Regions from separate parts of the Paenibacillus sp. W4I10 genome, predicted to be linked through region 3. Evidence: a T-box and tRNA genes for the amino acid it is inferred to sense, from the RefSeq annotation. Region 3 holds a T-box; the other regions hold tRNA genes.
The links. The T-box of region 3 lies ahead of leuS (leucine--tRNA ligase). A T-box ahead of a tRNA ligase gene usually reads a tRNA of that ligase, here a tRNA-Leu.
Positions count from the first base shown of each region.

Region 1 (4,218 bases), 2.8 Mb from region 3:
CTAAAAGGTCATCCTAACCTCGTGTTCAACACTTCATTGATATATCTCAACCCCGTATATCGAGGACGAAGCGTATGCGCTGTGTTGAACGCATGTTCCACCATCTCAGGGGTTACACCGAGTTGCCCAGTAGTCACAGGTCCACCTACTTGTTCCAACCATGCAATGAGCTGAGAAGCCTCCGGCAATTGGTCATATATCCCAAACACCGGCTCACCCGATGTCTGTGCAAGCTCTTTATATTTCACCGTAAGCAATGCACAAGCTACGCCAACTTTGGCACCATGCAGAACCGGTCTTTCTCCCGCTTGCATCAGATCCATCTCCAAGATGTGAGACAGATGATGCTCACCTCCGGATGCCGGACGGGAATGGTCAATGATCAGCATGGAGATACCGGAAACAATTAATGCGTCCATTAATACAGCTACTCCCTCTGCTCGCCCCTCCGCAATAGCTTGTACATGATCTATGCAGGTATTCAGCGCTTCTTCTGTCATCCGATAAGCAACTGGACAGAACGGTTCTCCGCCCAGTTCACGAGAAACAATCCAGTCTGCAAGTGAAGTATATTTACCAAGCATATCTCCGAATCCGGCAGCTGTCATCACTTGCGGGGCTTGCTCCAGAATATCCAGATCGGCAAAGATAGCCTCCGGCGGAACAGCCTGAAATGTTTGTTTGACGCCGCTTACAATTAAGGGTGCACCCGCAGAGGTAAACCCATCCACTGAAGCCGCTGTCGGTATGGACAGAAAGGGCTTGTTCATTTTGGAACAAACAAATCTCACCAGATCATGAATGGTACCTGAACCCACCGCAATTACAGCCTGACTTTCCAGTTTCACACCCAACATGACCTGTACAATAGCTGCTTCATCCGCAATGATATCACCCGCACGATTTTCCGGCAGAGCGATCTCATCCACATGTATTCCCGCTTCGCGAACACTGCTCAGCACATCAGATCCGGCCGCCTGAAACGTATGTCGATCATAAACAACCGTCACCTGACGATATCCTTGCTCAGACAAATAACCCGGTAACCTCTGAATGGCCCCAGCTTCCAGATGAATCAGCATATCCACCACCCGGTGTTGATGACCGCAAGCACACTGTTGTGCTTCCTCATTCCATGCTGCAATTCGTTCGTTCATATTCATTCGCTCTTACCCTCCCATATGAGATATCATGCATAATTAACGGGTTAAAACCACAAGATAAAAAAGGAAATAAAATGTGATGATTTTCCTGATCACACTTTACTGCCTGTACCCAATATTTGCAAATCCACATCTCACATTTCCAAGTAGGTGAAGCAATGAAATTAACGAAAGAATTAGGAATATCGCTCGGATTTCTGGCCGGAACCACTTTTGGCAGTGGTATCGCTTTTTTGTTTCGTCTCCAGTCGGTTGAAGTGGTTGCCAGTGTTACGCTATTTGGTATTGCAGGAGCCATTGCCGGGATCATCACGGCAGTCATTCTGCGCCAACGGCAACATTAGTATTAGCATGCTGGTAGCAAAATGTAGGCTTCACACGAATGATCCAAAAAATAAAAAAAGGTTCGTGAATTGCCCTAGAGCAACTCACGAACCTTTTTTGTTAGATGCGGTCGAGAGGACTCGAACCTCCACGGGGGGTTAGCCCACACGGACCTGAACCGTGCGCGTCTGCCAATTCCGCCACGACCGCATAATATGTATCTCCTCATCCATCGATGAAAAGCGTTCCGGTGAAGCAATTCCTTGTTTTACCGTAATTCAGAGTATACATGCTCCAAAATAAAAATGCAACTTCTTTTTTTCATTCAAGATAGGACATATGTCCTTTTTTCTCAACTTCAAACACCCTATCGTAACATTAAACAAATATAACATCCATACAAATGCAAAAAATGAAGGAGAGATCCACCTTGAAAACAACCCATCTGTGCTTTATCGGTGCCGGGTTTCATGCATCCACGAATATATATCCTTCTGTTGTTGAAGCCGGAGCGCAGATCCAGGCCATTGCCACACGCAGTATGGAACGCTCTGAAGCAGCTCTGCTGCGATTTGGCAGCAACGGAAAAGCGTATGATAACGCTGGGCTAATGTTACAACAGGAAACTTGTGACGGAGTCGTTGTGGTCGCCCAGCCTGTAGATCAGACCACTCTTGTCCTTGAATGCATTCGGGCTGGTAAGAATGTATACGTGGATAAGCCACTCGGATGGAATGCAGCGGAAGCCGCAGCTGTAGCAGAAGCTGCCGAGCAGGCTGGCGTCGTTGTCATGGTCGGTTTTATGAAACGTTATGCTCCCGTATACATGAAGCTGAAGGAGCTCATTGATAGTGGTTCGCTAGGTAAGGTACGTTCATTCCAGATGAAATTCGCTGTAGACAGTACCCCATTTTGCAAGGATGAGGAACAGTTCATGAAGCTCGCTGCCATACATATGGTCGATCTGATGCGTTACTTATTCGGAGAAGTAATACGGGTTACAGGCACAACCGTGAAGGATGGGGAACACATTAATCAAAGCATTTCCCTTGTTTTTGAGAATAACGTAGTAGGCAGCGCTTATTTTACCGGCATGAGCGCTTGGTCACGGGAGAGTGAAAGTGTACTCGTCACCTTTGACAACGGATTTGCGTCAGCTGAAGAGATCAACACACTTACTGTTCATCAATCCCGAAGCTCGACCAGCCTTCCCTGGAAATCTCTCGAGGAGCAAGATACTGTATATACACCTTCCGGATCTCCTATGTCAGGAGCTTATCGCGACCTTTATCTACGCGGGTTTGTTGGTGAAATGGTGCACTTTATCGCGTGTTGCCAGAATCAGACTGTCCCACATTCCAGCGCCAAGGATAATATAGCAACGATGGCTCTATGTGACTCCATTCTATCGTCACTGAAGTAGCGTATATACGCTCATCATCATATTTTATACATTCAGAGAAGAGCCTGAAACCGGGGCTCTTTTTTATCTTATAGACATCAACACATCTGCCTTCGACTATAATTAGGGTTTATAATCTGCATCATAAGTGATATGCTCTTTCATGAACTATACGTACTTTATGAAATATAACCACCCAAATAGATACCATAGAAAATCACCCTAAAGTGGAGGTGTACTTATAATGAAAAAGGACGCTACCAAGCTATGTCCCGCGCCATACGGCTGTTCCGTGGAAGTTACCCTCAGTGTGATCGGAGGCAAATGGAAAGGTGCCATTTTGTATCATTTATTCTCCGGTCCTTTGAGATTTAACGAGATCCGAAAATTGTTTCCTGAAATCACCCAGCGTATGCTCACCCTGCAACTTCGAGAGTTGGAAAGCAGCGGAATTGTTCATCGTGAAATATACCCCCAGATTCCACCTAAAGTAGAGTATTCCCTCACACCATTTGGTGAAACGTTACGGCCGATTATCTTCAGCATGCGAGATTGGGGAGAAACGTATACAAATGAGGTTCTGGCCAGATCCTCGCAAGAGGTATAAAACACAAAAGAAGCTGTCCCTAGTTTTTAGGGAACAGCTTCTTTGCTTGCTTATTTAATAACCGTCTGGATCGTAACCGTACGGTTACGCCCGTCTTCCTTCGCTTGATACAATGCATTATCCGCCAAGTGAAACAGTTCTGTGGAAGTTGTGGAGTGCTTCGGATATTCAGCAATTCCAGCCGAGATGGTGACGGAACGATCTATAGGCAATATGCTTTCTTCGACCGTTATTCGGATACGTTCAGCAATCTCAAAAGCCACGTTAGACTCGGAATTTCTTAACAAGACTACAAATTCCTCTCCACCAAACCGGGCGCAGACATCTTCTGGTCGAACAGACAATTGAATGATATTGGCAATGTGTTTCAATACTTCATCCCCAGCATGATGCCCGAATGTATCATTAATGGACTTGAAGCGGTCAATATCCAGAACAATAATGGAGAATGGCACCTCATCCTGAATCCATTCCTGGATGACTTCTTCGAAAGTTCTGCGATTGTTCATGCCTGTTAAAACATCGGTTCTGGCATCATAGACAAGCTGGTTTGTCTGTTTCCTAAAGTTCGCCAATGCGCCAACAACTGCTCTCGTTAGAAGGTCTGCCTCTCTATTCCAATGAGGCTTCATCACAGGTAGATCCACTTGTCCCTTATCGACCTGATTCACCAAATCAGCGAGCATAGCAAAAGGACTGGCCAGCTTGCGTGCAACCCGAAC
Region 1 covers NZ_JAUSXX010000001.1:3,028,013-3,032,230, forward strand. Annotated here, with positions in the region: gene QF049_RS13440 (sn-glycerol-1-phosphate dehydrogenase) at 9-1,163, opposite strand; gene QF049_RS13445 (hypothetical protein) at 1,322-1,507, shown strand; tRNA gene QF049_RS13450 (tRNA-Leu) at 1,613-1,697, opposite strand; gene QF049_RS13455 (Gfo/Idh/MocA family protein) at 1,918-2,910, shown strand; gene QF049_RS13460 (winged helix-turn-helix transcriptional regulator) at 3,134-3,496, shown strand; gene QF049_RS13465 (sensor domain-containing diguanylate cyclase) at 3,547-4,218, opposite strand, start outside.
Region 1: it has a tRNA-Leu gene. The T-box ahead of leuS (leucine--tRNA ligase) is inferred to sense a tRNA for this amino acid. The anticodon was not compared.

Region 2 (4,218 bases), 2.7 Mb from region 3:
AGCTGCTCCAAAAATGGAGATAATCAGTTTTTTCAAAATCAATGTTCTCCCTTCGATGCCTACGGAGTTAGCTAAGGGTTCGGTAGAAGGTTCCCTATATTTCCTATGTATAAGAATAATTCACCCAAATTGGTTCCCCCGTTTTCAAACATGAAACTCGGCAATGAATAATTAAGTTTTTGTAACTATTTGAAACTATATTGCATAAATGCGTAATTGTCAAACCCATTTAAAACCCTTCGTAATACCTCAATGTTAGCGGAATTAAGGTTTTTATATGAAAGAAGGGATCAAGTTTGGGAATCATTCATGACAAAAACGTCATTAATGATTCGTTTAAGACGAATTTGGATAAATAAATAGGTTTGTCATGAGTTAAAAGAACTATCCCGTTATGTAGAATTAGAGAGATTATATTCATTAAGTTGCATATATTGACAAAAATCGAATTTTTGCATATTATCTGATTATCCAATCCACATATTGGATTAAAATTGATTTTATTATGCGATAAATACAAATAAAGGAGGTTTGGGGGCGTATATCATAGGTAAAGTAGAAGTGGAAGATTTATAAAAATGAACATAGGAGAGTGTTACATTTGAAAGCGAAGAAAATAATTACTTTTGTCCTGGCATGTACGATGGTGTTCTCAGCAGTTGGAATGGCAGTTCTTCCTGTAGGGACGGTATCTGCTGCGGATGCATCGGGTACTACAGCGAGTATTTCTGATATTTTGAAGAACCAGCTGCCGGATGGAGGTTGGAGAAAAGATTATAAACAGACAAGTGGAGAGTGGGCGAAGTCCACGATTGACAACAAGGCTACATACTCAGAAATTAGAAGATTGGCGAAGGAATTTAAAAAGACAAATGATCCGCGATACTCCACAGCTGCAATCAAAGGAATTAACTTTTTGATCAACATGCAGTATTCAAACGGCGGATGGCCACAAGTTTACCAAAGCTCCGGATATCACAAGCACATTACCTACAATGATGATGCCATGATTAATGTAATGATCATGCTGGATGAAGTAGCAGCACGCAAAGGTGATTTCTCGTTTATCGACAGCACACTTGCTAACCGTAGTAAAAATTCAGTTGCCAAAGGTGTGGAGGCGATTTTGAATACACAAGTCGTTTCAGGTGGTAAGCTGACAGCATGGGGACAACAACATGATTCCAGTTCCCTTAAACCAGCGAGCGCAAGAATCTACGAAGTGCCATCGCTGACAGCTGGAGAGAGTGTAACGATTGTTAAATTTCTGAAAACCAGACCTGCTAACGCTAAAATTACCGCATCCATTAAAGGAGCGGAGGCTTGGTTTAACAAGGTGAAAATTACGGGGTACAAATATGAAAGAGCTAATGGAGATAGTAAAATTATCGCTGATTCCAAAGCTGCACCAATTTGGGCACGCTTCTATGAGATAGGAACGGATAGACCAATCTTTATTGGTCGTGACGGGGTAGTTAAATACAAATTAAGTGATATTGATAAAGAAAGAAGAGGCGGTTACGCATGGTATGGCAACTGGCCTTCCAAGCTGTAATTTGCAGTATGCTTCCGTTTTAATGAACCAAGCTATTAATAGTTAAAGGTAAAACCCGAATCGACATGGACGTCTGGTTCGGGTTTTATTGTTATTATTTTCAGTGTTGACATGATAGATTCCGCATGATATATTATTTCTTGTCGCCGATATTGATCACGGAGATACAATATGCGGTCGTGGCGGAATTGGCAGACGCGCACGGTTCAGGTCCGTGTGGGCTAACCCCCGTGGAGGTTCGAGTCCTCTCGACCGCATCTAATAAAAAGACTCCTTAAGCTAACGCTTAAGGAGTCTTTTTTTGCATTTTTTGATATAACATTAACTTAGATTTGAGTACTTAGTGCTTAGCTGCACGTACAGCAAATGTCTTCCATTAGCCATACGGAACGTTTATTGTGCTGCGGTAACATTAACGCTGTCAATATTCGGTCCTTCGGATCCGGTGGTGACCACTTTCAATGTATTGGTCCCCGTGTTCATGGGGACCTGTATTGTTTTTTCAACCCATGTGGACCAGCTTCCCGTAGCCGGAAAGGGCTCGTTGCTAATGACTTTGGTTCCGTTCACAAAAATGTCGATGTTCCGAGTGCCGCTTTCCAGCGCATAACGAAACTTTACATTTTTGGTGCCTGTAATCGTATTGTTAATGGCGTTCCATTGAATGGCTGAACCAGTCATTGCATTGAAGTTAACATACCCGGAGCCAGTGTAACCTGGGTAGATCGTTTCAATGGTAGCATCCGTAAGAGTTGTTCCGGTCTCGGCTTCATAAGTAGTGCCACTACCTGTATTTCCGCCGTTATTCCCGCCAGTAATGTTGGCAACAAACGTTGTTACGCTTTGAGGTGGGAGCTGTGCCGTGAAGGCTCCATTGGATACGTTAAGCGAGGCCCCGCTTGCCAGGTTGCGACTGCTGTCCGTAATCCATGAGGACACCGTGGAGGCATTACCATTTTGCAGAACGAATTTTTGGCTTGTGGCCGAAGTTCCACGGTTAATTGCTACGACAACGACCTTGTTATCCCCTTTGTAGGCAGAAACAAATGTGTTCGTATCCGGGTTTTTGGTTGCATCCACTCTGAGATAGCCAGGCCGTACAAATTTGGAGAAATGGGCCATATTATACCCGCGTTTGCTTATGGTACCGTCCTCTTTCATCGGACCATACTGTCTGCGGATGTACCACCACACATAGGCCTGGAAATCACCTTCTACCATGGCATTGTGCATGTGATAGGAAACTTCTAGTGCTTCAGGCCAGCGGTCTGCTGAATTGTTGTCACTGTTCGGAACATACACCTCAGTCATCCACAGTTCTTTGCCAGCTCCTTTTTGCTTGAAGAGAGGGTAGGCAAAATTCGAAATCTGAGTTCCGTACGTATGTGCTCCCAGAATGTCCATGTTGGCAAGGGCCTGCGGATCATTCAGGATTGGGTCGGATATGTTCTTTAAGTACTGGAAGGATTCAGGTGCCATGACTTTGGTACCTTGAATGGAACCAGCATTTTCTTTCATGAATCGAAGGATCTCTTGTGGAGTCCACCAGGTCCAGTCATGAGCATAATCCGGTTCATTTTGTACCGAAATGGCATACAGATCTACACCGTTATTTTTCATGTAGGATACAAAGTCGTTCAGATGTTGCGCATATGCGGCATATTTGTCGTATTTCAGACGTTTGGCATTGGTGTCACCATTGCGGTTGAATGTTTCAACCATACTGCTCGGAGGATTCCATGGGGATGCGAATACGATAGCCCCCTTTTCAATAGCCCGTTTGGCTGTGGCAACTTCACGATACCAGTTATTAGAATCTGGATCAACGTAGATCCTGAGAATTGAAAAGCCTAACTGATTCTGGTCGTTACCAAAAGCAGTTTCACGTTGAGCGGGAGTCAGATCACCAATCCAAGCAGGAAGGTTAATGCCCCCAAAGCCCTTAATCAGCTGTTTTTCCGAGGACAAATTAATGTTGGCATCGCTGGCTGCTGACACATTTGTCGGGGTTAACATCAAAGGCAGGGCTGTTAAACAGGCCAAAAGAACATTAATCGTTTTTTTTAGTTTGAATTTCACTACTTTCATCCTCCTCGATAATGGTAAATGGTTACATAGATAAAACGCGACCAGGGATAACAAACAAGAATAGCGGATTGCCTGGCATTTATTTTATGTAAACCCTTTCAAAACCTCCTTCCATAAATCATAGGAAAGAAATGAAGCACATGAATTCTTTCATTTGTTGATTCTACTAAATAATTCCTAGACTGAAAACCTGACAAATTACAGTATTTTTTCTAATTAATCTCTATTTTCTAACTGTTCAATGACAGTTCTTGTCTGAATACAAAGGAGAAAACTGGAATGATGGAGATCTTCGTTTGAAATAGAGGTCTCCAATGGCGGGGATGTCGTTATTAAGGAAGGCTTTGGCTTACATATTCCTGCCTTCATTATCAAACAATGAGATCACAGAAGTTACGGGGAGGGAATCATGATGAAAGTACAGAGAAAGATTTATCGATTAACTGCAGGTATTATGACATTTTTGATTGTGATTTGCGCAGGAATATCAGTAGGAGGGCCAACAGCGGCAGCTTCAGAGTCCACATCGAATCACAATCGGTTAGCGATTATCATCGATGATGTTGGTAATGACA
Region 2 covers NZ_JAUSXX010000001.1:2,939,829-2,944,046, reverse strand. Annotated here, with positions in the region: gene QF049_RS12995 (C40 family peptidase) at 1-36, opposite strand, end outside; cyclic di-AMP (ydaO/yuaA leader) riboswitch at 42-173, opposite strand; gene pelA (pectate lyase) at 602-1,555, shown strand; tRNA gene QF049_RS12985 (tRNA-Leu) at 1,729-1,812, shown strand; gene xynC (glucuronoarabinoxylan endo-1,4-beta-xylanase XynC) at 1,949-3,643, opposite strand; gene QF049_RS12975 (divergent polysaccharide deacetylase family protein) at 4,053-4,218, shown strand, end outside.
Region 2: it has a tRNA-Leu gene. The T-box ahead of leuS (leucine--tRNA ligase) is inferred to sense a tRNA for this amino acid. The anticodon was not compared.

Region 3 (4,218 bases):
CGTTCTTTTTGGAACAGTGGATCGAAAGTGCCGTGAAACTGACAGGCATCAAAAGGGCAGATGCCTGTGCTCTGGCTGGCGAAATGCTCCTCGGAACAGGCAAGCTGCTCACCGAAGGAGGATACACCCCGCAAGAGCTTCAGGCTCGTGTCGCTGTACCTGGCGGTATTACCGCTCAGGCACTGGCACTGCTGAAGGTAAGTCTCGACGGTGTTTTCGACAGCCTGATCCACACGACACATGACAAATATGATGAAGATTTGTTAAAGCTGGATGAACTATTCCGAGCCGGTGAGATTAACCGGCAACAATATTAACGAGTTTGCCTGGAACGGCAATGACCTTACGAATGGTCTTGCCTTCCAGCGCCTGCTTAACAGGTGCCAGCTCCATCGTAAAGTCCTGCATACCCTGTGCATCCAGATCCTTCGCGATTGTAGCACGAGTTACGATTTTACCGTTTACCTGAACAACAATTTCTACTTCCGCATCTACTGTCATGGACTCATCATATTCAGGCCAAGCCACGTAAGAGATTCCACCTTCATGACCCAAACGGCTCCACAGTTCCTCTGCCATATGCGGTGCCAGTGGTGACAACAGCTGCACAAAGTTCTCCATCGCTTCACGAGGCAGTGTGTCCGCTTTGTATGCATCGTTGATGAAAATCATCAGCTGGCTGATGGATGTGTTGAAGCGCAGATGTTCCAGATCTTCCGTAACTTTTTTGATCGTTTTGTGAGCAGTCCGTTTGAACTCATCCGTTCCACCGTCCACCGTAATCTTGTCATTGATGGCTCCTGTGTCTTCGTTAATGAAGAGACGCCATACACGTGAAAGGAAGCGGTGCATGCCTTCAACCCCGTTTGCATTCCACGGTTTTGTCGCTTCCAATGGTCCCATGAACATCTCGTACAGACGCAATGTATCTGCACCGAATTCATTCACGATTTCATCCGGGTTAATGACATTACCACGGGATTTACTCATTTTCTCATTATTGGTACCCAGGATCATACCTTGGTTCACCAATTTGTGGAAAGGTTCTTTGGTCTCCACAACACCCAGATCATACAGCACTTTGTGCCAGAAACGAGCGTAAAGCAAGTGAAGCACCGCGTGCTCTGCTCCGCCAATGTACAGATCAACTGGCAGCCACTGCTGCTGTTTCTCCTTGGAGATCAGTTCCTTGTCATTGTGCGGATCGATAAAGCGCAGGTAATACCAGCAGCTACCCGCCCATTGTGGCATGGTGTTGGTCTCACGACGTGCCTTCATTCCCGTTTCCGGATCTACCGTATTCACCCACTCCGTAACATTCGCCAGTGGTGATTCTCCTGTACCCGAAGGTTTGATCTGGTCGATATCAGGCAGCAGCAGTGGAAGTTGATCCTCCGGTACTGTCTTCATCGTTCCGTCTTCCAGATGCAGAATCGGGATTGGCTCACCCCAGTAACGCTGACGGCTGAACAGCCAATCACGCAGACGATAGGTTACTTTCCCTTGTCCTTTGCCGTTCTCTTCCAGCCAAGCAATCATCTTGGCAACCGCTTCTTCATTGTTCAGTCCGTTCAGGAAATCGGAATTCACATGCGCGCCATCACCCGAATATGCCTCTTGTGTAACGTCGCCACCTTGAATAACCTCGATGATATCCAGACCGAACTGCTTCGCAAATTCCCAGTCACGTGCATCATGACCCGGAACAGCCATAACCGCGCCTGTACCGTAACCTGCAAGAACGTAATCAGCAATCCAGATCGGCAGTTTTGCACCATTAACGGGATTGATTGCATAAGCGCCAGTGAATACACCTGTTTTGTCTTTGGCCAAATCCGTACGTTCCAGATCACTCTTACGAGAAGCCTGCTCCTGATAAGCCTGAATCGCTTCACGTTGGTCATCAGTTGTAATTGCTTCTACCAATTCATGTTCCGGAGCAAGTACTGCAAAGCTCGCACCAAACAATGTGTCCGCACGGGTGGTGAACACCTTGATAACTTCCTCGCGACCTTCAATGGCAAATACAACTTCTGCACCTGTCGATTTACCGATCCAGTTACGCTGCATATCCTTGATGCTTTCAGACCAATCCAGCTCTTCCAGGTCTTCCAACAGACGCTCTGCATACTCGGTAATTCTCAGAACCCATTGACGCATCGGTTTGCGTACAACCGGATGTCCGCCACGTTCACTCTTGCCATCAATAACCTCTTCATTAGCAAGTACCGTTCCAAGGGCTTCACACCAGTTAACTGCAACTTCATCCACATAAGCCAGGCCTTTATTGTACAGCTGGATAAAGATCCATTGTGTCCATTTATAATATTCAGGGTCCGTTGTGCTGATCTCACGATCCCAGTCATAAGAGAAACCGAGCGATTTGATCTGGCGACGGAAATTATCAATATTACGGAATGTAATATCTCGTGGATGTTCACCTGTATCCAGTGCATGCTGCTCAGCAGGCAGACCGAAAGCGTCCCAACCCATTGGGTGCAATACATTGTAACCGCGCATACGTTTGTAACGGGAAACGATATCCGTTGCCGTATATCCTTCCGGGTGACCTACGTGCAGACCTGAACCGGATGGATAAGGGAACATATCCAGTGCATAAAATTTCGGTTTAGCAGGGTCCTCACCCGTTTTAAACGTTTTATTTGCATCCCAGTATTGCTGCCAACTTTTTTCCATGACTTGTGGCTGATAGCCGTGTTTCGGCTGGTTATTCTCAGTCATCTATTGTTCCTCCTTCAGGTTATTCGCTTTAGCTTTAATTGCAACAAAAAAACCTCAGCATCCCGTAGCGTTTGCAGCGCTAGGGACGAGAGGTTGAATTCCCGTGGTACCACCCTAGTTAGCGGACGAACGTGCTTCGTCATCCACTCCCTTTGGACCTGTAACGGCGGTTAACCGATGCGGATTTCCATTCCTAAACCCAAGCTTTATACAAGCAGGTTAAACAGAGTGGTGTAATCACCGCATTTCTCCAAGGCGAGTTCGCAAATCACTGTCAACCGGCTTGCACCAACCGCCGGCTCTCTGTTATGTACAGGAATTACTACTGATCCTTATCATCGAAATATGTATACAATATCGGGACCATTATATAAAAAAGCAAGCCCAAAGTCAATATTACACGTTATAATCGCCATCTTGAAGTCTGCGGTTCGTACCGTTCATAACGCTGGTTGCTGTTTAGGATAACCGAAAACGCTCAATGCCTTCCTCCAGATTATGAATGGTCCAATTCACATGTTCCTGATTATCATATTGACGATAAGCGCACTCAATGCGTAGCACCAGATCAAAGTACAAGTCGTAGAGGCTTCTTCTTTTCAGCTCACTTTCGGTCGTAATCGCATGCCCATACCCTTTCACAAAACCAGGCGTATAGTTAAAATGACTGAAATAATGCTCCATCAGAGGATCTGCCCACAGTGAACGTTCAAAATCAATAATCGCTGTGATACGACCTGCGTCTACTAGAAAATTGCCATCCCACAGATCCCAACTCACAAGCACAGGTTCTTTGACATCGTCCAGCACATTCGATTTTTCTTCAATCAAACGTCTCAATTCAGGGTAATCGATCGAAAATGTAATTCCGGCTTCTTCACCATCGGTAAGAATGTCATCCATCAAATTCATAAATGCTTCTTTCCATGTGGAATAACGCTGTTTTTGTTCCGAGAAATATCCAAACTTCTCACCCTTGATTTCATTAATTCGACGATTGTACCGACCGAGTTGTTGTTCAATGGCCTCCTGCTCTTCCGCAGAATACTGATCCTTGACCTGATTATAGGGTGTTCCAGACATGTACTCCATGATAAAATAACGCGCTGAAGCCATGGTTAACGAATCATCATAAGCCAGCACTTGGGGTACGGGAACATCCTGTAGCTCCGTGATGAGGCGTAGTGCCTCAACCTCGGCAATCATGAGATCCTGCTCACAGCGCATCAGATTTGTCGAAGCCGACGGTGCAATCTTGAGTACCACTCGCTGTGCGTCACTAAGTGTAATGAGATATGCATGATTGGCCCAGCCATCTACCATTTCCTTGTAGTCCTGTATACTTGCAGAGAAATGCTGCTCTATTATGGCATTCAATTGTTCTGACGTAAGTCTTGTTTTATATGTACTTTCCATTTTTACACCTCACATTGACAATTGATTTATTTTCTCGGAAAACGCTTTCTATCCGACTAT
Region 3 covers NZ_JAUSXX010000001.1:210,522-214,739, reverse strand. Annotated here, with positions in the region: gene comER (late competence protein ComER) at 1-317, shown strand, start outside; gene leuS (leucine--tRNA ligase) at 298-2,742, opposite strand; T-box leader at 2,821-3,090, opposite strand; gene QF049_RS00865 (phosphotransferase family protein) at 3,202-4,158, opposite strand.